2 linked regions of the Peribacillus simplex NBRC 15720 = DSM 1321 genome follow. The protein of the gene in region 1 interacts with the protein of each later gene in a pairwise test. Links are inferred from orthologs where the notes say so. Each region holds a gene or a part of one and is shown on either strand. Other genes may lie near its edges. The genes, in order: dnaA and nadE.

Region 1 (10,752 bases):
GTTTATTAGAAGATTTCAAGGAAAAGTAATCCAATTTTTCCACAGTTACAATCGGAATTTTCTATGTCATCTTTCTCAAGTAACCACATGATCCGAGGAGTGCTTATTCGATATAAAGGGGGACTTTATTGTTTTTTCATTTTAAAGTTTAGTGATTTAGAACGTTTCAGGACATGGATCAAGCTGCTTTTCACCTGAAAAAAGTCCATCTCCGCCGCTGGCTTTCGAGCAATCACAATATAATCCTTACCCTCTTCTATATCTTCTTTCAATTCCAAAAACGCTTGCCGTATGTATCTTTTAATTTGGTTCCTTACAACGGCGTTCCCGATTTTTTTACTGACTGAAAGGCCGATCCGAAAATAATCCTGACCCGGCTTTTCAAGGACATAGACAACGAATTGCCGATTAGCAGAAGATTCACCTTTTTTAAACACAAGCTGAAATTCGTCCTCTTTCTTAATCCTTAACTTTTTTTTCATTTTTACACCTTCATTACATGAATTGAGTCTCAGTAAATCCCTTATTTTGCGAAAAAAGACCACTGAGACTTTTCAGTGGTCTATGCAGATAATACTTTTCTGCCCTTACGGCGACGTGCAGCGATTACTCTACGTCCGTTTTTCGTGCTCATACGTGCACGGAAACCGTGAACTTTACTATGTTTGCGGTTATTCGGTTGATAAGTTCTTTTCATTATATGACACCTCCCTGAGGAATAACAGTTAAAGACAGTCTTTACAATTATATAGATGGAGGTTTCTACTTGTCAACCTCATCCATAAAAATATTTCTTTTTTAATGCTCAATGTCCAGTAGGCCTTTTTTTACTACCTAGCCTATTGTAAATGATTTTGCCCCGAACTGATATAGAAATTTTTGGGGAAAGGGAAATTTCCATCATTTTATCCATGAGCACGAATATGAGATTCGCAATGAATCCTCCCTTGATCGACACAACATTCGACAAATAATAAGAATGAACCTGAATCATCTTTCGATCTGTATCATGCATGTCTTCCGGCTTGAACAACTTGGTTCAAATTAAATTAATTCGAGCCTATTATCATGATCTGTGGATAAAATTCGACATGTTTTTTTCTATCCACAACCCATTTTATAGACTTTTGCACATAACAGTAGCCTGTGGAAAAGTTTTTCCCACAAGCTCGGTAAGTTGTGGATAAAGTTTTCTAACCCATTGCAAGACGCCTGATTTTCTGATATTATATTTGTGTTTTCACTCTGAATAACTTTATCAACAGGGAACGGTTATCCACAGACTGTGCATAACTTGTGGATAGTTTATTCGACCTGTGTATATTAATCTGTCCACAGATGGTGGATATTGTCGAAAACCCTTTTTTCTTCTTTATTATATATTTCTTAAAATACCTGTTGATGAATAAACATTCAAATCTACACTGGCTCACCAGATGTAGTCTGTACAAAGGTTGTACAGCGCAAGATATAGTTTTTAGGCACTTCAAATTACACAACACAAAAATCCCTTATACAGCTCACCGAACCTTTGCTGTCAAAATTAATATAAAGATGGCAATCGATGAGTTTATTTGTGCCTATACATTTAGATACAATTATTAAAAATATTTTGCAAAGGAGGGATAAGTTTGGATAACATCGATAGCCTCTGGAACCAGGCGCTCGGAAAAATCGAAAAAAAAATCAGTAAACCAAGCTTTGAAACTTGGCTTAAATCAACCAAGGCTTATTTACTGCAAGGTGATACATTAACAGTCACCGCTCCCAATGAATTTGCCAGGGATTGGCTTGAAGAACGCTATTCCCATCTTATTTCCGATGTATTGTTTGAACTTACCGGTGAGGAATTGGAAGCAAAATTCATCATTCCCCCCAATCAAGAAGATGATGATTTTACCGTTCCTGTTCAGCCTAAAAAGATAAAAAAACAGGATAAAGAGCATGCTGCATTTCCACAACATATGCTGAATGCGAAAAATACCTTCGATACATTTGTCATCGGCTCCGGCAATCGTTTTGCCCATGCCGCGTCTCTCGCTGTCGCAGAAGCTCCGGCCAAAGCCTATAATCCCTTATTCATATACGGGGGCGTAGGTCTTGGAAAAACTCATTTAATGCATGCAATCGGACATTATGTTCTTGAGCATAATCCGAATGCAAAGGTCGTTTATTTATCATCTGAAAAGTTCACGAATGAATTCATCAACTCGATCCGGGACAATAAAGCAGGGGAATTCCGTGATAGATATCGAAGCGTTGATGTTTTATTAATTGATGATATTCAATTTCTTGCGGGAAAAGAACAAACTCAAGAGGAGTTTTTCCATACATTCAATGCGTTGCATGAAGAAAGCAAACAGATCGTCATCTCGAGTGACCGCCCGCCAAAAGAGATACCTACACTCGAGGATCGCCTCCGTTCAAGGTTTGAGTGGGGCTTGATCACGGATATCACACCTCCTGATCTAGAAACGCGGATTGCCATATTGCGTAAAAAGGCAAAAGCTGAGGGTCTTGATATCCCAAATGAAGTCATGCTCTATATTGCCAACCAAATCGATTCCAATATTCGTGAGCTTGAGGGAGCACTTATCCGTGTCGTCGCTTATTCTTCATTGATTAATAAAGATATAAATGCCGATTTGGCAGCTGAAGCATTAAAAGACATCATACCTAGCTCAAAACCTAAAATAATCACCATCTTAGAAATCCAGAAGACGGTCGGTGAACATTATAGTGTCAAACTTGAGGATTTCAAGGCGAAAAAACGGACTAAATCCGTAGCCTTTCCAAGACAGATTGCCATGTATCTTTCCAGGGAGTTAACGGACTCATCCCTGCCCAAGATAGGTGATGAATTTGGAGGTCGCGATCATACGACCGTTATCCATGCGCATGAAAAAATCTCTAAACTCATGCAAACGGACACCCAGCTTCAACGTCAGGTTAAAGAAATCCAGGATCAGCTGAGGGTATAATAGATTCTGGATAATGTGCATAACTGACGACTACTTACACACAGTCTGTCCACATGTGGATAGACTGTTTTTCCTTAGGTTGAGTGGACTTATCCACATATCAACAGGCCCTACTACTATTACTACTATCTTTTTTAATAAAAATTATTAATAAATATGCCTATTCGGCAATAAAAAATTGGAGGATGAAACATGAGATTTATAATCCAAAGAGATCGATTAGTTCATAGTGTCCAAGAAGTAATGAAAGCAGTCACATCGAGGACGACGATTCCGATTCTAACAGGGATAAAAATAAGCGTTACTAGTGAGGGTGTCACTCTAACAGGAAGTGATTCAGATATCTCCATCCAATCATTCATTCCGGCTGAAGTTGACGGAGATGAGATTGTTGAAGTTAAAAGTAGCGGCGGTATTGTCCTGAATGCTCGTTTTTTTAGTGAAATTGTTAAAAAGCTGCCGATGGATACTGTAGAAATTGAAGTGGAGAACAACTTTCAAACGATTATTCGCTCAGGTAAAGCTGAATTTAATCTAAATGGACTGGATCCTGAGGAATATCCACATCTTCCGATCATTGAAGAAGAAAATATTTTCAAACTTCCAACGGACCTTTTAAAGACCCTTATCCGCCAAACTGGCTTTGCAGTGTCCACGTCAGAAACACGCCCCATCTTAACAGGTGTAAACTTGAAGGTTCAAGATGACGAATTGACCTGTATTGCAACAGATAGTCATAGGCTTGCAATGAGAACAGCCAAAATAGAAAATAAAATTACCGGGACCTATAGCGTTGTAATCCCAGGTAAAAGTCTGAGTGAGTTGAGTAAAATCCTTGATGATACAAACGAACTCATTGAAATCGTCATTACCGAAAACCAAGTACTTTTCAAAGCTGAAAATTTATTATTCTTCTCAAGACTGCTTGAAGGGAATTATCCTGATACATCACGCTTGATTCCATCAGATAGCAAAACGGATGTGACTGTTCACACTAAAGATTTTCTTCAAGCGATCGACAGGGCTTCTTTATTGGCGAGAGAAGGAAGAAATAATGTCGTCAAATTGACAACCCTGGAAGGCCGTATAATCGAAGTCTCTTCCAATACTCCTGAAATTGGTAAAGTAATTGAAGAGGTTCAGGCAGAAGCCATTGAAGGTGAAGACCTGAAAATCTCATTCAGTGCCAAATTTGTAATGGATGCTCTAAAAGCATTGGAAGGTTCCGATATAAAAATTAATTTCACAGGTGCAATGCGTCCGTTTGTCATTCGTCCGCTACATGATGATTCCATGCTGCAATTAATTCTCCCGGTAAGGACTTATTAAGCTAAAATAATATTTCAAAAAAATTAAAGGCTTGTATAGCAGGCCTTTAATTTTTTTATATTTAAACATAGGTTTCCAAAGGATTTTTAGTGTTTTTTTAATGCTGTACGGAACACTGAAACGCTAAAAAAAAGAACTGAAAAAGCTATACTTTGTCTTAATGTGATTAATTTAGTAAAATGAAATATTAAAGACTACTTAGAAATGAGTGAGGCATGAAATGGACTCCATAAAAATCAGTACCGAATATATTACGCTTGGACAATTCTTGAAATTGGCAGATTTGATCCAAAGCGGCGGAATGGCGAAATGGTTCTTAAGTGAATACGAGGTTTACATTAATGGCGAATTAGACGTGAGAAGAGGCAGAAAATTAAGATCAGGTGATAAAATAGAGATTCCTGGATTTGGCACCTACACTATTACAAGCTAAAACATAAGGGAAGAGCGGAATATGTATATTGAAAATATAAGTTTGAAAAATTACCGCAACTATACCGAATTGAATCTGACTTTTGAGAATAAAGTCAATGTAATCCTCGGCGAAAATGCTCAAGGAAAAACAAATGTCATGGAATCTATTTTTGTTTTAGCTATGGCAAAATCTCATCGGACCTCAAATGATAAAGAACTTATTCGCTGGGATGAAGAGTATGCTAAAATAGAAGGAAGAGTTAGAAAGAGAAATACCTCAATACCACTTGAGCTGACCATTTCAAAAAAAGGGAAAAAGGCGAAGTGCAACCATATTGAACAAAGAAAGTTGAGTCAATATGTCGGAAATATGAATGTGGTCATGTTTGCGCCTGAGGATCTTAACCTTGTAAAGGGAAGTCCTCTAGTCAGACGCCGTTTTATAGATATGGAAATTGGCCAGGTTTCTCCCGTATACCTTCATGATATGAGCCAATATCATAAAATACTTCAACAAAGAAATCATTACTTAAAGCTTCTGCAGACCCGGAAACAAACGGATACGACGATGCTTGACGTGCTGACTGATCAATTTATTCAGTATGCAGCGAAAATTGTCGAAAGAAGATATGAGTTTCTTTTAAAGCTCCAGCAATGGGCAGAGCCGATTCATTCGGGGATCTCCAGAAATCTAGAAGTATTGAAAATCCAATATAAACCGTCGCTTGATGTATCAGAATCTATGGATTTGACGAAAATGATAGAAGTATACACAGAAAAATTTGATAAAATAAAAACAAGGGAAATTGAACGGGGTGTAACACTGGTAGGTCCTCATCGTGACGACCTGGTTTTTTTTGTGAATGACCGTGATGTCCAGACATATGGTTCACAAGGACAACAGCGTACGACTGCCTTATCTTTGAAACTTGCCGAAATTGAGCTGATCCATGAAGAAATCGGCGAGTATCCCATTTTATTATTGGATGATGTGTTATCGGAACTTGACGATTTCCGTCAATCCCATTTACTGAATACGATACAAGGGAAAGTGCAAACATTCGTGACGACACCCTCCGTTGATGGAATCGATCATCAAACCCTAAGAGAAGCGTCCACCTATTATGTTAGTCAAGGAAGTATAAAAAAGGTTAAATGATGAGGTGAATGTATGTATCTCCATATTGGTGAAGACATTCTTGTGAAAACGGACGATGTCATAGCCATTTTAGATAAGAAGCTGCTTCAGTCCTCTCCAATCATGAGTGAATTTTTGGAGAAAAAGTCTGATGTAACTTACCATTTAGCAAAAAACTCGGTTAAATCGATTGTAGTGACGGACAAACAGGTATATTATTCACCGCTTGCGTCATCCACTTTGAAAAAGCGTTCACTGCAGCCATCGCTCTTAATCGATGATATAGATATTCTTTGAATTGTAGCTAAACGTTATAATTACTCCTGAAAATTGATAAATGCCAAAAGAAAAGTGTAGGTGATACGTATGACAATGGAACAAAAAGAAGTACAAGCTCAGGCATACGATGAGAATCAGATACAGGTTTTAGAAGGCTTAGAAGCAGTTCGTAAACGTCCGGGAATGTATATCGGCACTACCTCTGCAAAAGGACTTCACCATCTTGTTTGGGAAATTGTCGATAATAGTATTGATGAGGCACTGGCTGGTTTCTGTACGGAAATCAAAGTGACAATCGAAGAAGACAATAGCATAACCGTAGTCGATAATGGTCGGGGAATCCCAGTAGGCATCCATGAAAAAATGGGACGCCCAGCTGTAGAAGTAATCATGACGGTCCTTCATGCGGGCGGAAAATTTGGCGGCGGAGGTTATAAGGTCTCCGGTGGTCTGCATGGTGTGGGGGCTTCAGTAGTTAATGCCTTATCCACGGTATTGGAAGTTTATGTTCATCGTGAAGGTAAAATCCATTATCAGCAATTTAACCGCGGTGTCCCTAAAGAAGATTTGAAAATTATCGGGGAAACCGATCATACCGGAACGACTGTACACTTCATTCCTGATGGTGAAATCTTCACGGAAACCTTGGAATATGATTTCGATACATTAGCCACACGAATCCGTGAGCTTGCATTCCTGAATAAAGGCTTGAAGCTGATCATTGAAGATAAACGTGAAGAAGAAGAGAAAATCAGGGATTTCCACTATGAGGGCGGTATCAAATCTTATGTTGAGCATTTGAACCGTTCTAAAGAGGTATTGCATGAGGAACCGATTTTCATGGAAGGCGAGAAAGATGGAATTTCTGTTGAATTGGCATTGCAATATAATGACAGCTATATCAGTAATGTCTTTTCTTTTGCCAATAATATTCATACCTATGAAGGCGGTACACATGAATCAGGATTCAAGACTGCTTTGACCCGTGTCATCAATGATTATGCACGGAAAAATGGTCTTTTAAAAGAAGCAGATGCCAATTTCTCAGGTGAAGATGTCCGGGAAGGTTTAACGGCAATCATTTCGATTAAGCATCCTGATCCACAATTTGAAGGTCAGACGAAAACCAAACTCGGAAACTCTGAGGTAAGAACGGTTACTGATTCCATTCTTTCGGAACGACTTGATGCCTTCTTATACGAAAATCCTGCCGTGGCCCGAAAAATTGTAGATAAAGGGCAAATGGCTGCGAGAGCCCGAATGGCAGCGAAGAAAGCACGTGAATTGACCCGAAGGAAAAGTGCTTTGGAAGTATCCAATCTACCGGGTAAATTGGCAGATTGTTCTTCTAAGGACCCAGGTATAAGCGAATTGTACATCGTTGAAGGAAACTCGGCGGGAGGCTCGGCAAAACAAGGACGGGACCGCCATTTCCAAGCTATTCTGCCGCTAAGGGGTAAAATCCTGAATGTTGAAAAAGCGCGATTGGACAGAATCCTGCATAATGAAGAAATAGGTACGATCATCACAGCACTTGGAACAGGCATTGGTGATGAATTCAATATTGAAAAAGCAAGATACCATAAAATTGTTATCATGACCGATGCGGATGTCGATGGTGCCCATATCAGAACGCTGATGTTGACATTCTTCTACCGTTATATGAGAAAAATTATCGAGTATGGATATATATATATTGCTCAGCCGCCACTTTTCAAGATTCAACAAGGGAAAAAAGTGGATTATGCTTATAATGACCGCGAGCTTGAAGAAATCATGGCGAGTATGCCAAGTACTCCTAAGCCTAACCTGCAGCGTTATAAAGGGCTGGGGGAAATGAATCCAGAGCAATTGTGGGAAACGACCATGAACCCTGATACGAGAACACTGCTTCAAGTCAGTTTGAAAGATGCTGCCGAGGCAGATGAAACTTTCGAGATGTTGATGGGCGACAAGGTCGAACCGCGACGTAACTTCATTGAAGAAAATGCAATTTATGTAAAAAATCTTGATATCTGATTTTTTGACAGGATGCTTTTTACATCCTGTTCTTTACATAGTGAACGAACAGTTAAATTTAAATGAGAGTATAAGCTTTTAATAGGAGGTTGGCTCCATGTCAGAAAATGAAAGATCAGGTGTAAAAGAAATAAATATAAGTACCGAGATGCGGACATCGTTTTTGGATTATGCGATGAGCGTTATCGTGTCTCGGGCTTTGCCTGATGTAAGGGACGGTTTAAAACCGGTACACCGAAGAATTCTTTATGCAATGAATGATCTTGGAATGACTTCGGATAAACCATTTAAAAAATCAGCCCGTATTGTCGGGGAAGTAATCGGTAAATATCACCCGCATGGTGATTCTGCCGTATATGAAACGATGGTACGGATGGCGCAGCCTTTTAACTATCGTTATATGCTTGTCGATGGTCACGGGAATTTCGGTTCGGTCGATGGAGACCAAGCTGCCGCAATGAGGTATACAGAAGCAAGAATGTCGAAGATCTCGATGGAGTTACTTCGCGATTTAAATAAAGATACGGTTAATTTCCAGGATAACTACGATGGTTCAGAAAGAGAACCAGCCGTTATGCCAGCCCGTTTCCCGAACTTGTTAGTGAATGGTTCATCAGGTATAGCAGTAGGGATGGCAACCAATATTCCACCCCATCAATTAGGTGAGGTAATTGACGGCGTATTGGCTTTAAGCAAGAATCCTGAAATTACAATTCCAGAGTTGATGGAATATATCCCTGGTCCGGATTTTCCGACAGCCGGTTTAATTTTAGGACGAAGCGGAATCAGGAAGGCCTATGAAACTGGAAAAGGGTCAATCATTCAACGGGCGAGAGTCGAGATTGAAGAAAAACCCAATGGAAAACAGGTAATCCTTGTTAAAGAAATCCCTTATCAAGTGAATAAAGCAAGATTGATTGAAAAAATTGCAGAACTTGCTCGAGATAAGAAAATCGAAGGCATTACCGATTTACGGGATGAATCTGATCGTAATGGCATGCGTATCGTCATGGAACTTCGAAAGGATGTTAATGCAAATGTCCTTTTAAACAACCTGTATAAGCATACCGCAATGCAGACAACCTTCGGAATCAATCTACTTGCTTTGGTGGACGGTCAGCCTAAAGTGCTGAATTTAAAACAATGCCTACACTATTACTTAGAGCATCAGCAGGTAGTCATACGGCGCAGGACTGAATTTGAATTACGGAAAGCGGAAGCCCGTGCCCATATTTTAGAAGGTTTGCGCATTGCACTTGATAATTTGGATGCGGTCATTTCATTAATCCGTGGTTCCCAAACGACGGAAATTGCGCGTGAAGGCTTAATGACACAATTTTCACTTTCTGAAAAACAGGCGCAAGCTATCCTGGATATGCGTTTACAACGTTTGACAGGTCTGGAACGTGAAAAAATTGAAGATGAGTATCAGGCTTTAATGGCTATTATTGCAGAATATAAAGCCATTCTTGCTGATGAGGAAAAGGTTCTTGAAATTATTCGTGAAGAGCTTCTTGAAATTAAAGAACGTTTTGATGATAAACGGAGAACTGAAATCACATTAGCCGGCTTTGAAAGCCTTGAAGATGAGGATTTAATTCCAGAAGAAAATATAATCGTGACACTGACGCATAACGGTTATATTAAACGCTTGCCTGCAACCACGTACCGCAGTCAAAAACGCGGAGGGCGCGGGATACAGGGTATGGGAACGAATACAGATGACTTTGTCGGTCACTTGTTAACCACTTCGACTCATGACACTCTATTATTCTTCACTAACAAAGGTAAGGTCTATCGTTCCAAAGGATATGAAATACCTGAATATGGTAGGACGGCAAAAGGGTTGCCGCTTATCAACTTGTTGGAAGTCGATAAAGGTGAGTGGGTCAATGCAATCATACCGGTGAAGGAATTTGCTGACGATTGGTATTTATTCTTCACGACCAGACATGGGATATCGAAGCGTACACCTTTGTCGTCGTTTGCAAATATTCGTAATAACGGTTTAATTGCCCTAGGTTTACGTGAAGATGATGAATTGATTTCTGTCCGTCTTACGAATGGAGAGAAGCAAATCATAATTGGAACGAAATCCGGGATGATGATTCGTTTCCCTGAGACGGATGTACGGACAATGGGACGTACTGCAGCGGGAGTGAAAGGTATTTCCTTAAGGGCCAATGATGAAGTTGTCGGCATGGAAATTCTTGAAGATGATGAAGAAGTCCTTATCGTTACGAAAAACGGCTATGGAAAACGGACCTCTGAGGAAGAATACCGTATTCAAAGCCGTGGAGGCAAAGGAATAAAAACATGTAACGTCACTGAGAAAAATGGTGAACTTATAGCCGTGAAAACCGTTACGGGTGTAGATGAAGATTTGATGCTGATTACAGCAGCTGGTGTATTGATCCGAATGGAAGTCGAAGGCATTTCTAAAACGGGCCGTAATACACAGGGTGTTAAGCTCATCCGACTCGAATCCACAGATAATGAATATGTTTCGACGGTAGCCATCGTAGGAAGAGAAGAAGAAGAAGAAGAAAAAGACATGGATATAGAAACGGTCACGACTCTAGAATCTGATTC
Region 2 (17,264 bases), 3.0 Mb from region 1 along the record:
ATATTTTTAACGTGGTTTTTCCAGATCTCGCTATGTCTGTTATTGTAGCTTGAACCTTCTGAACCTGCTTTTGCGCAAATTCCTTGCTGTAAGGGACGAACTTTGTACCACTCGCTACTTTTTTCTAAGTCACTGTGCCTTAAGTAAATCTATATGACAGTCCTCACGGCCTTTTATCTGAGGAGCCAGATATGGCGTAAGATAATACGAGAAACACTATTTTGAAATTTAATTGCACCCCAAAATTATCCATCTAACATAATTACATCCTTAAAAACAAACATTTTATTCGATATAAGGAGATTTCAGAATTATAGTTCTGTAGACAGAAAGCTAAGCTTCTTTTTTCTATTGGAGGTTTAATAAGGTTCCGGAGTTCAAGCTAACATTATTAAAATTGAGCTAATAGGTGAAATAAATGTTCATAGACGATTTTATTAAAAAACCTTGAATGGTTTTAGCAACTCAATGTTAACACTACATTATTTAATATTTATTTTTCTTTCACAAATGCTATTCTGCTGAGGAATTATAATCAACCTCTGCATTTCTTAGTCCCTCTATTACTTTATTAATTCGTTTCGATAAGTCTTGTATCTCTTCTAATGTTAAGTCAGCTTTTGCTTCTTGTGGGTTAAACATACTTAATCTTTTAGTAATACCTTCAATATATCCAATATAAACCTTGTTTTGTGATAGCAATATTTCACCTACAGCAGTATCAACGATAAAATCTTCTGTTTTCCCAAGGTTTACATACTCATTTTTCGTCCTTGCAATTGCATATTCATGTCCTCTATTTAGGGATAAAAAGTCATTATAGTCCTCATTAATTACCTCGAATATTTCATTGTACTCCCAATCTTCCACTGAAATCCCTCCTATAAAAATTGATTTTTATGGTTTAATTCTTTCCCCATTGTTGTGTATAACTTTTAAACTTATATTAGGGTATTTAGCTGAAAATTCCGCAATAACTCTATTGCAACTAGCACAAGTATCTAATTTAGTAAATAATTTTATATCCCCAGAAACCTGAGTATTATCACCTAATCTAAAAGCAATATCGTTTAGAATTTTATATTCTGTATCAGAATCTCTCATATAAGCCTTACCATCTTGACCAGCAGCTTCAGATGCTTTAAAAATAGGCGTATCAGGTTGCAAGGAAATTTATGGAACTTTATCTACTAAATTTCCACTTAATGAGTCAATTTTACTTTGTGCATAGAATTCTTTTTTACTAAGTTCAGCAATTTTCACTTCTGCAATTGCAAAATTACCAGATTTCTTATATTTACTTGTTAAATTACCTCTTATCTCTTTCACTCTATCAATTATATGTGCTTCTGCTACCGGATCTATTTGTCTTGTTGGATATACTTTACCCGTACCCTTAGAAATACTCTTCCCTGAAGCAGCCTCTACTTTGCTATCCTTCACCGTGAATTTGTGATAGGCTTCCTTAATTGTCTGTTTTTCCATTACAATTTGGAAGGTTTGGTCCTCCTGCGCGGGAAACTAGTTCCACACTTATTCGTTTAGGTATTTCTTTTTTACCTAGTTCGTCACCTATATTTTTTAAAGTGGTTTTTCCTGATCTCGGGATGTCTGTTATTGTAGCTTGAACCTTCTGAACCTGCTTTTGCGCAAATTCCTTGCTGTAAGGGACGAACTTTGTACCACTTGTATTTGATCACGATCCTGTCTGAGGTCAGTAAATCCATATTCTTATCTATATATTTTTTTAGACCTAACGGCCTTTTATCTGAGGAGCCCGATATAACTTAAAACGATACATATTCTATTTCTACAATGAAAAGACCTTAACTTTACCGTTAAGGTCATACAAAAAACAGCTTTTCTTATCCTCCATTATTCTTTCTTGAGGTATTCTTCTAAAATGCTCTTATCATATTCAGATTCAGGTAAAATACCCAAACGAGTATATTCCCAAATAACCCTTCTTTCGTGATCATCTGCATCCGATAGATCATCATAATCATAGTCAACCTTAAATTTCCCTGTACTTTCTAAAGTAAAAGTTAAATTAGTCCATTGTTCTTGATTATTATTTTTAAATTCATCTGATAAATCTTTTAAAACCTTTATTAACCTCCGCCATGTATCTCTATACTCCCTTCTACTAATACTATGTAATTCAGGGATATCATGGCTATATATGAGTGTATCATTAATATTAGAGCGATAGAAAAAGAACGCAGTCCCTGTCCCCTCAGTAATTTCTCCATACAAAATTACTTTACTCCATTCTTCTGGAATCATCTCATTTACAGTTTGAGCTATATTCTGATAATAATCATTTAGTTTTGATTCATTCAATTTTTTATCCCCCTGCTCTATTTTCAAATGTTCTTAGTAGTTTTTAACAACAGCCCGTACCAAAAGTTATAATCTGTATACGTAGGAATAAAGAAGGTGATAACTGGTTTTACCAGTTATCACCTTCATAAACAAACGAAATTATTAATATGCTAAAAGTTCTATTGTAAATCTTGAAGTACGTAACACAGACAAATCCATAGGTTTATTGCATGTTTAAAATAATTTTATAAATTCTTCTCTATTTATTAGGATTTTATTATCTGTACACAGATAATCATGAAGAACTGATTCCATTCTCTCAATTTCATCTACTGTGAGAAAACTGGTTTCAACTGCACTATTTAAAAAGATTGTGATACTATCTGCATGAATACCTTCCAGTGATTGTGGTAAATATTTTACTTTTTCTAAATTAAAAGCTTCCCAAGATGTATAAGCAACAGCATCAACTAGTAGTGACCATAGTCTAGCAATATTCATTTCTTCTTCTTCCTCAGCAAATTCTGAGATTCCTGTATAGTCTGCATTATCAATAAGCTCATACAGTTCATCCCCAGTTACAGCATGGGATTCTACCCATAACCAACATTTATCCAATGCTTCTCTCCCTTCTGGATATCTTTCATCGTCTTTACTGATAACAGAAAATACTCTTTCAGCCACAGTTAAAACAAAGCCCACTTTTACTTCACTTTGTATATTATCAAATAATTTATTTTCCATAAGTTCCTCCTTATATTTATTCGATTTTCCCATCTTTTAAAACAAAAGAGAGCAAACCATTGGTTTTAACACTGTCATTAATCTCCGATGTTACGACTATTGTTAGGTTGGGATACTTCTTGCTAGCTTGATAAAATATACCACTTTTTTCAATTGGATAGGGTTTCAGCAATCCTTTACTGCACTTATTACAAACACCTCTCGGATTAGATTGGTGAATTCTTAAAGTTCCTGTAATATCGCTTGGTTCGATTCCTGCTTTTTTGACTACAGAATCAAATTCATTTAAAACTCCTTCTTCAGCATGCCTTGTGAACTGTGCTAATTTAGGGTTTTTTAAATGATCATACGGGGCCCTAATATCCCTATTAGGTAAGATTTCGTCTAATGAAGGTAACCCTGCTTCTTTTCTTACTTCTGGAGATCCTCCTTTAAAAGTTAAATCTTCAAGTCCTTTGATATCTGTTCTACCCACAGCTATTGTATTAGTCTCAGGAACATTCCAATTTTTCCTTAATTCATCCAAATCAACTTTGCCAACCTCTATCTTATTTCCAGTACTACTAAGGTTCTTTGTTTCACCCGTACCCTTAGGAATACTCTCCCCTGAAGCAGCCTCTACTTTGCTATCCTTCACCGTGAATTTCTGATAGGCTTCCTTAATTGTCTGCTTTTCCATTACAACGTGGGGAAGGTTTGGCCCTCCTGCGAGGGAAACTTGTTCCACACTTATACGTTTAGGAATTTCTTTTTTACCTAGTTCTTCACCTATATTTTTTAATGTGGTTTTTCCGGATCTCGCTATATCTGTTATTGTAGCTTGAACCTTCTGAACCTGTTTTTGCGCAAATTCCTTGCTGTAAGGGACGAACTTTGTACCACTTGCCACTTTATCAGCGACTTTGGCCGCACCAGCCACACCGCCGATCCCTAGCGCCATCAACAGCCCATTCTGGCGCTGTTCCTCGGTCAACTGGTTGCCGAACATGTCTTTGCCGCTGACTGCTTCACCGAGGCCGTTGGCTGCGAGGAGTCCGTATATTCCGTATTCGGTTTTCTGGAGGAGGCTAAAGCCTTTTGTCGTTTTATAGGCATCGAGCGCGTGGTCCGCTGCGTTGAGTCCTTTGGCCGTTTTGTATAGGGCGCTGCCACCTTTGATGGCCCGTCCGGCCCAGCCGACGACGGGGATGAACCCAGCGGCTGCCATGGCGCCTGCGGCGATTCTTTCGGCATCGGACAGCTTGCGGCCCGTTACTGGATCTACTCCGGTTGAGGCCCTGATTGAATCATAATATCCCGTGAATTCCCCTGTAAAGGTTTTTGTCGTATCCCAGGCTTTTTCGTACCATGGCCGGTTTTCGAGTTCTTCCATTTCCTGTTCGATTTTCCGGGCTTCTGCTTGCTGCTTTTTGAAGGTTTGATAGTCTTTCATCTGACCGGCGACTTCATCCTTCACTTGATAGACATCACTGCTCTTGAATGCCGATTGATTGAATGTCATCGGCGAAACGTTGCCGTCCTGTTTGGTGGCATCAAGCAAGGCACGAAAGAGGCCAACGGCCACGTTTTCCTGCCCGACGGACACATCATATTCCTCGATCAATTGCCGGTCGACATTCTCGACCTTTGTCACGGTGTCATCCAGCCTGTGCCCGGCCAGCGTGATTTTTTCATTAAAGTCCTTTTGGTCGAATATATCAAGAGGCAGGATATCGTCAATGCTGTTCAGGATCCTTTGAAGATCGTTCGCTTGTTGATCGACAAGCGACTGCGCTTGGTTGATGCCGTTCGACACTTCGCCATCTAAAAAGGGAACCTCGACAACCGTATTTCCGGAGAGGTCAGCCTCTTCAAGACTGGCTGGAATGCCTTCCAAAAAACTTATTTGGGTCGTGAATAGTTCCATCCAGGCGTCCGCCACCTCGATTTGCGCTTCATAGAAGCTTTTGATGGCGGTAGCACCGGCTCCCTGAAACTCGTTATCCAAGCCGACGATGCCCTGAAATTCCTTTTTCAGGGCTGCGACTTCCTTTTTTAGTTCTTCATATTGCTTGGCGCGCGACTTGGTTGCGGCCGTCAATGTCTCGGCTTCATATATTTTCATCGCGTAGGATACCCATGTGAAGACGTATGGGCGATGGCTTCATCCTGTTCTTTTAATAAGTCAATGTTGGCACGGGTATCTTCCACATTTTTCTGGACGATTTTGATATATTGTTCAAAGACCTTCTCCAGGTTCGTTTCCCGGTCGATCCATTTCGAAGTGAATTCCAATTTATTGTTGCCAAGCTCGCCTGCCGGCAAATTTCCAAGCGTGACTGTACCAAGTGCCGTCTTCACCTGATCGACTTGCTTCATTACGGCAGGATGATTCAGTTTGATTGTCGTCATTAAAACAACCGCCTTTTTAAATCGGATATTTTACTTTCCAGCTGCTCAAATGCCTCTTCGCCTTTGTTCAAAAGGGAGTCGGCTTCTTGGGCTATATTCCCCGCTATGCTCAGAAGTGTATTCTCGGCATTCAGCTTTGTAATCATCGCCTCGATTTTCCATTGGTAATCATCATAATCGTCATGAATGATACTGAACATCACATTATAGGCATCATGACGGGCATCCTGAAAGTGATCCGAACGGTTCCCTGTCCAGCTGCCACCAAGCTCAGGGTCTTTTATTTTCCTAATCTCGTTAAGACACATGCTCTGCTCTTTTATAATATCGTTTTTCGCATTTTCTAATCGATCAATTTTCACATTTAAATCAGCTTTTTTACTGGAGATAGCAGAGTGTATATTACTCAAAATGTCTGCATATACCATGAAACTCACCTCAGAAACAGTATAATCCTACACTAAATGTCATATTTTCCTATTTAATATTATAAGGATTATAGTCCGAGAGTTAAATAGGGAGAAATATGCTATTTTGTCAGTTAAAAGAGAAGATTGGCATAAAAAAGTTCCTACATACCATATTCTTTATACCCGGCATTTTACCAATTTTAAACAAGTTAGCAGAATGTCATCTTATTAGATTCTCTATAAAAATTTCCGACACTTCATTCAAACTGCCCTTGACTGTATCTGCGCAGTAAGTCATCCCGAACAAATTCCCTGCAAGAGGAAGATAAATGTGACCGCTCGGGATGTATCAAATCGCCAAAAGGCAAATCACCGACAAATTTAACTTCACCTTCAAAATCCTGTCCGGATTCATCATCAAAACCGATGACCTTCACAAAGCAAGTTTTGTGTCCGGTTTTCATAAAATCAATTACTGTTAACACATGATTATGTATATCATTCATTCTTTTTCCCTCCAACCATGAAATCATTAAGTAAAGATATTTTATACTAGCATATAATAAAGGAACCGATTAAAACAATAATGGCTAAGATCGCTAAGATGTTTATACTTTATTTATTTTGTTCAATCTACCCTTATTTAGCTGACGTTGCATGTACTCACTTCTTCAATGACTTATGTTTTTTTTTCGTTTCCCAGCATGTTTATGATTTCACATTACTTCCACCGAAGGTAGTCTGTTGGCAACATCTAGGACCTTCCCTCTTCTATATAGATTTATAACCTGCTATAATCTAAGGATTGGAGGTGTGAGAAATGAAAGAAATCATCCAGATATTAGCTGAAATCGTCAATAATCTTCACGATTTCATCTTATTCTTTGTAAGTGACACATTAAATTCAAATGCAACGGACAAAGATCTGCATTTTTGGATAATGGGAATCATCGGTATTATCATATTTTTGATCGTGTTATTTTTATCTAATTTAATTTCCCGGATGCGTTTTGGAATAACGATACTATCTTTCCTTTATACCTTTACAGTCATGGTTGTTTTAGTATTTGCTATTGAAATACAGCAAGCCCTTACCAGCAGGGGGAATATGGAGTTTCAAGATGCGGCGGTAGGCCTTTGGGGGTTCATCGTATTTTTCATGGTTTTTGCTGCACTGTCATCCATATTCCTTTTGGTGAAGAATTTTTTCAAGCAATCAAAATAAAGGTAACGATAGGTCACCTTGCTTAAAACATTCCTAATGGCCTTTCAATATCTTGAAATTCGGGTTTTGTATTGGCGGGAATGATAAACTCTCTGTAGCATCATCTTAAATCGGAAGGAAGGTTACAGAGAAGCAAATTTGATTCGGGGTAAATAAGCATATCCTATCAATTACTTTGGTTCACTTTCATTGAATAAATCAATGCTAAACAGATTAAAAGAATCGTCGTCATTAATACGTTCCTGGTCATTTCCGGGTATAACAGGACTATTTTCCCTGCGACGGCGATTTACTTCCCTTAATTCCGCTTCCAGAAATTCCGCTTGTTCGTGGGAAAGCTTTATCGTGATTTCATTATTTTGATCATCCGCAGCTTTTAAGAGGACATAACTATCCGCAGCATTACGTAAAGTCACATTGTTTATTGTTAAGTTCATGTTCGCGAGTTCATATCTTGCCTTCATAAAGTAAAAAGAACCTCCATCGGAAAATACCGGTTAAAATAATGTATATTAAATATACTCTACTTCAAGATATCTAAATATACAAATTCTTTGTTTGGAAAAGCCTTGAAACCTAAAGAAATCTACCTCCTTAACTAGATTCCCAAGACAAGAAATGGAAAAGTGATCCGCCGTGTCATTAAAGCTGCGTTCTTGAATGAAGGTAAAGGTGATGTTTCTTCCCTTTTAAAATCAAGAAGTCCTGGAAACAATCAAAATTGGAACCCTTCACTATCGGAAAGGTTCCATTTGTTTATAATTCTTTCTCGATCGCGCAAGTAATATGGTATGGACCCATGCTTTTATTTGAAGTAATCACGGTTCTCAATCGATTTGCCGGATATACCACAGAATTGAAACTTACACCCGGATCATACCCCATAAGATGATATTTGAAAATCACGTCATTTTTTTTACGGATCCATATACCATAGCCATAGTATTCCCCTTCATCTCCAGTAGCAATATGGGCTTCCAATAAGAGATTGGTATATTCTTGATTCAGTAACTGATTGGAAAATAACCCATTCCAAAACCTGAACATATCTGATGCGGTAATATACGCCCCTCCATCCGCACCGCCTTTGATGGGAAGGGAATAAACGTTGGTTCTCCATGCTCCATTTTCTTCGTCAATGTACCCTATTGCAGTATTTTTAGGAAGCTGATCCAGGGAAAAATAACCGGAATTTATCATTTCACAAGGAAGAAAAATGTTCTTGTCGATATATTCAGAAAATTGGAGTCCGGTTAGTTCCTCAACAATCAATCCTAATAAAATATAGCCTGCATTATTGTAATGAAATCTTTCCCCGGGTTCAAACATCATCACATCATCTTGAAACATTGGGAGGAAATCTTTTAATCTTTTGATATGGTACATCGGATTTTTCTGCCATAGCTCTTCAAAATCATCCATCACTTTCTCATCAAAGTAATCAGGAATGCCCGAAGTGTGTGTTAAGAGGTGATGAATGGTTACATTTTGATGGAAATCAGGAAACACGATAGGAAGACAGTCTTTAAGCTTAGAATCAAGCCTAATTTTTCCTTTTTGTATTAACTGGCAAATGGCTATCGCCGTAAACAGTTTACAACCGGAAGCAATTCCGAACCTTGTTTCGGTCGTATTCATGATTTCATCCGCTCGATTGGAATAGCCATGTGCTGAGCTATGGATCAGGTCATCTCCCGCTTTCACACCTATAACACCCGAGAATTCAATTTCTTTGCATGTTTCCTCAATAATCCTGGATATATCCATATGTAGAGTCGACATTTCGTTTTCCCCCTTGCCGGTAAAATTTTCATAACCGATGTGTTGGCCAAGGTGCTCATTAGGTCTTGCCAAAAAACCCGCATCTTATGTGATGCGGGATAACTTATTTCAGATTTCACTCGTTCTTTTATTTCCACCAAGTATCATAAACATTAATGGCTTCATTGCGTTTATGTTCGGTTTTAGTATACCATCCTTCGATGATTTCGGCAGCTTCCGTTCTGATTTCCTTGCCTTCAAGATAATCATCGATTTCATCGTAGCTAACGCCTAAAGCCACTTCATCAGGAAGTAACGGTTTGTCATCTTCTAAATCGGCAGTTGGTATTTTCGTATAAAGACGCTCAGGAGCACCGACGAATTTCAGGATTTCTTTTCCTTGCCTTTTATTTAAGCGATATAAAGGAAGGATATCCGCTGCACCATCACCATGTTTCGTAAAGAAACCTGTGATCGCTTCAGCTGCATGGTCCGTACCAAGCACAACGCCTTTATACAGTCCGGCTAAATCATATTGTACCTTCATTCGCTCACGTGCTTTGACATTTCCCCTTAAGAAATTCGATAGCTTTTCAGAAACCGCTACTTCCACAGCTTTTACTGAAGCATCCACCGCTTCCTTGATGTTAACAGTAACCGTTTGGCTTGGCTTGATGAATTTTAAAGCCAGCTGCCTGTCATCTTCATCAGCCTGTACTCCATATGGCAAGCTTACAGCAACAAACTTATAGTCGCTGCCATTTTTTTCTTCATTCAATTCATTAACAGCGGTTTGAGCAATATACCCCGCCAGTGTTGAATCTTGACCTCCGGATATCCCAAGTACAAAACTTTTCAGAAACGTATTTTTCTTCATATACCCTTTTAAAAGATCAACACTTTTCCTGAATTCGGCTTCAGGATTGATCGTTGGTTGGACAAGTAATTTTTTTACGATTTCTTTTTGTAATGGACGCATTGGCATAGCCCCGCTTTCTAATAAAATAGATTGGTCATTTCGTTAGCATTCTTTCTACATTGGCTTTAACTTCATCTATATTCCTCATTTTATTATCCCAACAATCTTGGCTTAGATCTACCGGGTATTCTTCAGGATTGAGTGCACGAAGGTACTCCGGCCATAATACTTGGAGATTTTTTTGCGTGAAGGCCTTGATTTCATCTATGGTCGGCAATTCATAAATCAAACTTCCATCCTTGAAAATATCCACATGCAGATCAACCGCATCGAAATCCGTGACGAATTTACTTAGGAAGGTATGGACAGGATGAAACATTTTTAATTTTTCCTGTTCCTGCGGCTTCTCATATTCCATCGCCAAATAATCACCTTCAGCATGATGGTTCACTTTATTGATGATTCGATATACTCGTTTTAAGCCAGGTGTCGTAACCTTTTCAGGGTTAGAAGAAATTTTGATGGTATCTCTCATATTCCCATCTTCGCCCTCTATTGAAACCATTTTATAAACGGCACCGAGCGCTGGCTGGTCATAAGCCGTAATTAATTTGGTTCCGATGCCCCAAATGTCAATTCTTGCTCCTTGTTGTTTCAGGTTGATGATCGTATATTCATCCAAGTCATTGGAAGCGACAATCTTCGCATCATGGAACCCTGCAGCATCAAGCATACGCCGTGCTTCTTTTGATAAGTAAGCTAAATCACCGCTGTCAAGACGGACGCCAATGAAATTGATTTTATCGCCCAGTTCCTTGGCAACACGGATTGCATTCGGGATGCCAGAACGCAATGTATCATAAGTATCAACCAAGAATACACAGTCTTTATGGGAAACAGCGTATTTATGAAAAGCCGTATATTCATCTTTATAAGCTTGGATCATGGAATGTGCATGCGTCCCTGAAACCGGAATGCCGAACAGCTTTCCAGCACGTACATTACTAGTGGAATCAAACCCAGCAATATAGGCCGCTCTCGCTCCCCAAATTGCAGCATCCATTTCTTGCGCCCTTCTTGAACCGAATTCAAGGGCAGATTCTTCACCGATGACCTGTTTGATGCGCGAAGCTTTTGTTGCTACGAGTGTGTGATAGTTCACAATGTTAAGCAAAGCAGTTTCTATGAGTTGAGCCTCACCAAGCGGTGCCTCCACGCGTAATATCGGTTCATTGCCGAAGACGAGCTCCCCCTCTTTCATGCAGCGGATCGCTCCCGTAAAACGGATGTTCTGCAAATATTTCAAAAATTCTTCATCATAGTGCAGATCATTTTTTAAATAGTCGATATCACTTTCCGAGAATGAAAAGTTTTGAAGGTAATGGACAATTTTTTCAAGTCCCGCAAAAATCGCATATCCGCTGTTAAATGGAAGTTTTCTAAAAAATATCTCAAAAACTGCCTTTCGGTTATGTGTTTTGTCCTGCCAATAAGTTTGGGCCATATTGATTTGGTAAAGATCAGTGTGTAATGCGTAACTGTCGTCGTTGTACTTTTTTTCCATGGATAGTTCCTCCCAAAAGAGAAGCATTCGCTTCCCTTCTATTCTGTTGCTTAAATGGATATTATAGAATGGTTGCTCCAAGAGATCCTTTAAAATGTCCAAGCGCCCAATGGTGACCGGCATCATTGAACGAGGCCACTGCATTTTCATATACAAAGATTTTATAGCCTAGATTATAAGCGTCGATTGCCGTATGCAAAATACAGATATCTGTACAAACCCCGACTAAATATATATCGGTAATGTGACGTTCCCTTAGACGTATATCAAGGTCCGTTCCTGCAAAGGCCGAATAACGTGTTTTATCTATATAATGAACATTCTTTTGATTTTTATTAGTTTCATATTCCTCTTTTAACGCCCCGTATAGGTCTCTACCCATTGTACCGCTAATATTATGCGGTGGAAACAAATTCGATTCAGGATGTAAGCGGTCTCCTTCTTCATGTAAATCAATCGCGAATACCGTATATTCGCCGTGTTTGATAAAATCCCTGGTTATATTGACTAATTCCTTCTCGATATCCTGACCTGGCTTCCCGCAGGTCAATGAACCCCCGTCTGCCACAAAGTCATACGTATAATCTATATTGATCAATGCCTTTTTCCCCATATCACCAATTCCCCCTCAATAGTAAATAGAGTCCATGACCACCTCTGCATTAAATCGGTAAAGCTGAGAAGGCCGATACGAATTACGTTTCGTTTTCTTCTGCATACCCTTTTCATCCAAGACTTTCTCCAAAAAAGGGAGTTTCGGGGCTTTTGCATAAAAAAGTGAGTCTGCGCTGATTTTTGCATCATCTCTGGCTGTCAGCAAAACCCGTTGCAATTCAGAAAGTGTAAATTCATCCGGCAGGAATTTTTGGGCTATCGTCGTTTGCACCATTTCTTTTTTCATTAAATTCATCGCATCGGAAATAATAGTATAATGATCAAATGCAAGATCTAATTGTAAGGCTTCCTGGATCGTGAACAATTCAACCTCGGCTGCATCGTCATTCGCTTTTCTTTGATGAAGAAACTCTTCCTGAACAATTGCATAAAAAGCATTGGATATGATCCATCCCCTGGGATCGCGCCCTGGCCGGTCATAAACCCCGAAATGCTTGACATGGAATCCAGCTACGCCCGTTTCTTCTTTCAATTCTCTTTTGGCAGCTTCATAAGCAGTCTCGCCAGCATTGACGAATCCTCCAGGTAAAGCCCATTTATCTCCTTCAACATTCGGGCTTCCTTCCTTATCTTTTGTGGCACGTTTGATTAATAATAGCTTCAAAAACATTTCAGGCGGGGCTTTCTCTGCCGTTTTCTTTGTAGTAATAGTAAAAATAGCAATATCTGCTGTGTATCCATCTGGAGTAATATATTTCTTTTTTTCCTGCTGAGCCATGGCAACTCTCACTTTCTTTCACTAAGTATGGAATTAAGTAATTAGTAAATCATTAATTACTAATTATAGTACTCTTCCTTGTGTGATTTAGCAACTCTAAATCAGAAAAATTTTCTAATTATTTAAAAATCATTTATTTTAATACATGATAAATAGCCCGGTCATGATGACCGGGCTTGTTTATTGAATTCATTAAACGGGATAGACCCCATGTTTACGATCGGTAAATGTCAATTTCTTACTGCTATATGCTTCAAACCGGGCACTCAATTCATCACGCAGGTCATTTGGCTGGATGATGCCATCAACAATCATCTCGGAGGCTAAGCGGTAGATATCGATGTCTTCATTGTACTCATTGCGCTTCTGTTCGATGAATGCAGGGCGCTCTTCCGGTTCCATTGCATTGATTTTATTGGCATAGACTGCATTGACCGCAGCTTCTGCCCCCATGACCGCTATCAATGCCGTCGGTAAAGCTAGAACGCAGTCCGGTTCAAAAGCTGGACCAGCCATCGCGTATAGTCCAGCACCATAAGCCTTACGGACAATGACAGAAATCTTGGGAACCGTGGCTTCACTCATGGCTGAAATCATTTTCGCACCATGGCGAATGATCCCTGCCCGTTCGACCTTCGTCCCAATCATGAATCCTGGAATATCCACAAGGAACAACAACGGTATATGGAAAGCATCACATAAATTGATGAACTTGGCTGCCTTATCAGCTGAATCATGGAACAGGACGCCGCCCTTGACACGCGGCTGATTGGCTATGATCCCTATCGTTTGTCCATTTAGCCTTGCAAGCCCAGTGATTAATTCAGGGGCAAATAGCTTCTTGATTTCACAAAACGATTGCCTGTCTATAATCCTATCGATCAGGTCATACATATTGAAGGCTGCATTCTGATTTTTAGGAATCAGTTCTTCCAACGTTTTTTCAAAATCCGCAGGCAGTTCAGGTTTTACGCTTTTAGGCCTTTCTTGATAATTTCCTGGAAAATAGCTTAAGTACCTGCGCGCGAACGCGATCGATTCTTCTTCTGACTTGACAAGCACATCCCCGCATCCTGAAACGGAACAATGCATTTTCGCCCCGCCCATTTCCTCTTCACTCACCTTTTCGCCAATGACCATTTCTGCCATTCTCGGTGAACCTAAATACATGGATGCATTGCCATCAACCATTACGACGATATCACAAAAAGCTGGGATATATGCCCCGCCGGCGGCAGACGGACCGAACAATAGACAAATTTGCGGGACTTTTCCTGATAACTTTACTTGGTTGTAAAAGATGCGTCCTGCTCCGCGGCGTCCTGGAAACATTTCAACTTGATCTGTAATTCGTGCCCCGGCAGAATCGACTAAATAAAGAAGGGGCAGCTGTAACTTCTCAGCTGTTTCCTGAATGCGAATGATTTTTTCGACGGTTCTTGCTCCCCAGGAACCAGCTTTTACAGTCGAATCATTGGCCATGACACAGACCCTTTGACCATTGATTTTCCCGATGCCTGTAACCACACCATCAGCGGGTAGACCATCACTGGCACAATTAGCAAAGAAAGCGTCCTCTATTTCAACCCCTTCATCGAAAAGCAGTTCGAGCCGTTCACGTACGAAAAGCTTTCCTTTTTCAGCGTTTTTTTGATGATATTTTTCTAAACCGCCTTTTTTAATCGTCTCAACCGTTTCGGTTAGTTTATCCGTCGTTACCATCCCTGTTCCTCCTTCAATTGAAATCATTGGCCCTTAAATACCGGTTTGCGTTTTTCCTTGAATGCTGACAGACCCTCTAGTCGGTCAAGGGTTTTTAAAGTTGTCTGATAGCAGTCTTTTTCAATTTTCAACCCTGTTTTCAAGTTAGTCTCAGCCCCATGATTGATCGCCGCTTTTGCAGCCCTGAGTGCCAATGGGGCATTGACCGCAATTTCCCCAGCCAATTTTTTCGCTTCCTCAAGTAAATGTTGAGGTGAATATACATGACTGATGATTTTCAAAGCATGTGCTGTTTTTGCATCCAATCTCCTTGCCGTATAAATCAGTTCTTTCGCTGTGGGCATCCCGACTATTCGCGGCAGGCGCTGAGTACCGCCGGCGCCTGGGATGATGCCTAATGAAGTTTCTGTCAGTCCCACCTTCGCCGTTTCCGATGCGATTCGTATGTCACAAGCGAGTGCCAACTCCAGCCCTCCGCCAAAAGCCGAACCGTTAATCGCGGCGATGACTGGAACTGGAAGGTTTTCTACAGCCGTAATCGTGTCTCCAATCAACTTGACTGTCTCCTTGACTTTATCATCATTCATACCTGCTCGTTCCTTAAGATCCGCACCTGCACAAAACGCCTTTTCACCTGCTCCCGTAATAATGACTGTTCGTAAATTGGAATCTCTTTTCAATTCATCCAGCCCTTCGGCTAAACAATGAAGCAATTCTGTGGATAAAGCATTAGCAGCATCCGGCCGATTCAAAGTCACGAGGGCAATTCCCTTTTCCTCAGTACTTATTTCAACTAATGATGTCATAAATTCACCTCGATTTCACTTATTGTGCGTTATAAACAGCCATCTGATGGCTAGGCAATGGTTTTTCCAAAAAGCTTTGCATCAAGGCCGCAGCCTTCATTAGTTTTTCTGGATTGATTCCCGTGTGAATTCCCATTTTATGTAGCATATGAATCAGGTCATCCGTAGCCACATTTCCGCTCGCACCTGGTGCATATGGGCATCCTCCTAAACCTCCGAGCGAAGAGTCGAAAGTGTCCACACCATAATTCAGTGATTCAAGAACATTTGCGAGCGCCATTCCCCTTGTATCATGAAAATGGAGGGCAACGCGGCTTATATCATATCTTTTTACAGCCTGTTCAAGGAACAAGGCAACCTGTCTTGGAGATGCGACCCCAATGGTATCACCCAATGAGACCTCATCGATTCCATATTCAAAAAGTTGATCACAAACACGGAAAACCTGTTCGGACGAAACCTCCCCTTCATAAGGGCAGCCGAAAACGGTAGAAATATAGCCTCTAACCGTTTTCCCGCTTTTTGCTGCTGTCTCGATGACATCCTTCATTATTGGAAAGGTATCGGAAATTGATTTATTGATATTTTTAAGATTATGCGTTTCACTGGATGACATGAACACGGAAATTTCATCGATATTGGCTTCAAGGGCTGATTCCAGTCCCCTTTGATTGGGTACAAGGGCCGCATAAGTGATCCCAGGATTACGCTTTATTCCCTTAGCCACAAGGGCGGCATCACTCAATTGGGGAATCCACTTTGGATGTACGAAAGAAGTCACCTCTATATATGATAATCCTGTATCAGAGAGCTGATCGATCCAATCCATTTTGCTTTGTGCAGGTATCATGACCTTTTCATTTTGCAGCCCGTCGCGCGGACCCACTTCCTTAATTGTCACTTTTTCAGGCCAATTCATCTTACCCCTCCGTCCCTTTATTCAATGACGGCCAAAACGTCACCCTCATTTACGAAATCCCCCTCATTCACTTTAAGTTCTTTAATTGTGCCAGCCTCCTCTGCTGCAATGGGGATTTCCATTTTCATCGATTCCAAGATAATGATATCCTGTCCGTCGATTACACTTTGCCCCTCGTTCGCTACGATTTTCCAAACGCTTCCTGCCATGCTTGCCTTTAATTCTGCCATCTTATATTCCTCCTGATCATTATGTTTTAAAATACACGTTATACAGTCAATTTTTTAATATATTTCGCAATGAAATCCGTAGTCGTATCTCCTTGGGAAAAAGCTTCATGAGAAATTATTTCCATCAGCAAAGGAAGGTTTGTTTTAATTCCTTCTATTTTATAGCTTGCCAGCGCTTCTCTTAATCTCTCGATCGCTTTATCCCTCGAATCGCCGCTCACTACCAATTTTGCGATCATCGGATCATAAAAGTGGGATACGACGGAAGTTCCATGAACCGCCAATTCATGACGGATCCCCTCACCTTCCGGAAGTTCCATGCTGGTGATTCTCCCCGGTGCTGGATAAAAGGTTTTCGGATCTTCAGCATATATGCGCACTTCAATGGAGTGTCCATCCTGTTTAATCTCACTTTGAGTGAATTCCAATTTGTTGCCCGATGCAATATTAATTTGCTGTTCGACTAAATCCAGTCCCGTAATTTCTTCGGTGACAGGGTGCTCTACCTGAAGGCGTGTATTCATTTCCAGGAAATAAAAGTTTTTATCCGCATCAACTAAAAATTCGAGTGTGCCCGCATTGCTATAACCGATGGATTTTACCGCTTTCACTGCAGCCATTCCCATCCTGTTTCTTGTTTCTTCGTCAAGGAAAGAAGAGGGAGCCTCTTCCACGACCTTCTGGTGGCGCCTTTGAACGGAGCATTCCCTTTCCCATAAGTAAACAGCATTCCCAAAAGAATCCGCCAATACCTGAATTTCGATATGACGAGGCTTTTCAATCAATTTTTCTATGAACATATCTCCATTGCCAAAGAACAATTGGGCACGTTTTTGATTCCCTTCGAAGGCCTTG

What was found.
Region 2: the proteins of dnaA (region 1) and nadE interact in binary tests that used the Escherichia coli proteins (3 or more experiments, as listed by UniProt). The link is inferred for Peribacillus simplex NBRC 15720 = DSM 1321 from one-to-one orthologs.

What each region holds. Positions count from the first base shown.
Region 1 is NZ_CP017704.1:2,561,979-2,572,730, reverse strand. What follows is about bases 970-3,806. They hold dnaA (chromosomal replication initiator protein DnaA), read left to right. Parts: upstream 970-1,631; coding sequence 1,632-2,981; downstream 2,982-3,806. Other genes in these bases: dnaN (DNA polymerase III subunit beta), read left to right, coding at 3,174-3,806. In the rest of the region: rnpA (ribonuclease P protein component), read right to left, coding at 126-482; rpmH (50S ribosomal protein L34), read right to left, coding at 563-697; more of dnaN, read left to right, coding at 3,807-4,310; S4 domain-containing protein YaaA, read left to right, coding at 4,531-4,743; DNA replication/repair protein RecF, read left to right, coding at 4,765-5,883; extracellular matrix regulator RemB, read left to right, coding at 5,896-6,159; gyrB (DNA topoisomerase (ATP-hydrolyzing) subunit B), read left to right, coding at 6,235-8,160; gyrA (DNA gyrase subunit A), read left to right, coding at 8,258-10,752. UniProt on the Escherichia coli protein: Plays an essential in the initiation and regulation of chromosomal replication. Binds in an ATP-dependent fashion to the origin of replication (oriC) to initiate formation of the DNA replication initiation complex once per cell cycle.
Region 2 is NZ_CP017704.1:5,583,670-5,600,933, forward strand. Bases 7,921-10,712 are described here. They hold nadE (ammonia-dependent NAD(+) synthetase), read right to left. Parts: upstream 9,836-10,712; coding sequence 9,005-9,835; downstream 7,921-9,004. Other genes in these bases: BS1321_RS26950 (serine hydrolase domain-containing protein), read right to left, coding at 7,921-8,877; BS1321_RS26960 (nicotinate phosphoribosyltransferase), read right to left, coding at 9,870-10,712. Outside these bases: BS1321_RS26900 (Imm3 family immunity protein), read right to left, coding at 514-870; BS1321_RS26910 (immunity protein YezG family protein), read right to left, coding at 1,876-2,343; BS1321_RS26915 (Imm6 family immunity protein), read right to left, coding at 2,560-3,069; BS1321_RS26920 (ribonuclease YeeF family protein), read right to left, coding at 3,086-5,173; BS1321_RS26925 (YwqI/YxiC family protein), read right to left, coding at 5,170-5,460; BS1321_RS26930 (YwqH-like family protein), read right to left, coding at 5,460-5,888; BS1321_RS26935 (hypothetical protein), read right to left, coding at 6,128-6,376; BS1321_RS26940 (hypothetical protein), read left to right, coding at 6,691-7,095; BS1321_RS26945 (hypothetical protein), read right to left, coding at 7,266-7,559; more of BS1321_RS26950, read right to left, coding at 7,852-7,920; more of BS1321_RS26960, read right to left, coding at 10,713-11,339; BS1321_RS26965 (cysteine hydrolase family protein), read right to left, coding at 11,401-11,952; BS1321_RS26970 (NUDIX domain-containing protein), read right to left, coding at 11,968-12,732; BS1321_RS26975 (acyl-CoA carboxylase subunit beta), read right to left, coding at 12,925-14,454; BS1321_RS26980 (enoyl-CoA hydratase), read right to left, coding at 14,478-15,260; BS1321_RS26985 (hydroxymethylglutaryl-CoA lyase), read right to left, coding at 15,280-16,179; and 2 more genes. UniProt on the Escherichia coli protein: Catalyzes the ATP-dependent amidation of deamido-NAD to form NAD. Uses ammonia as a nitrogen source.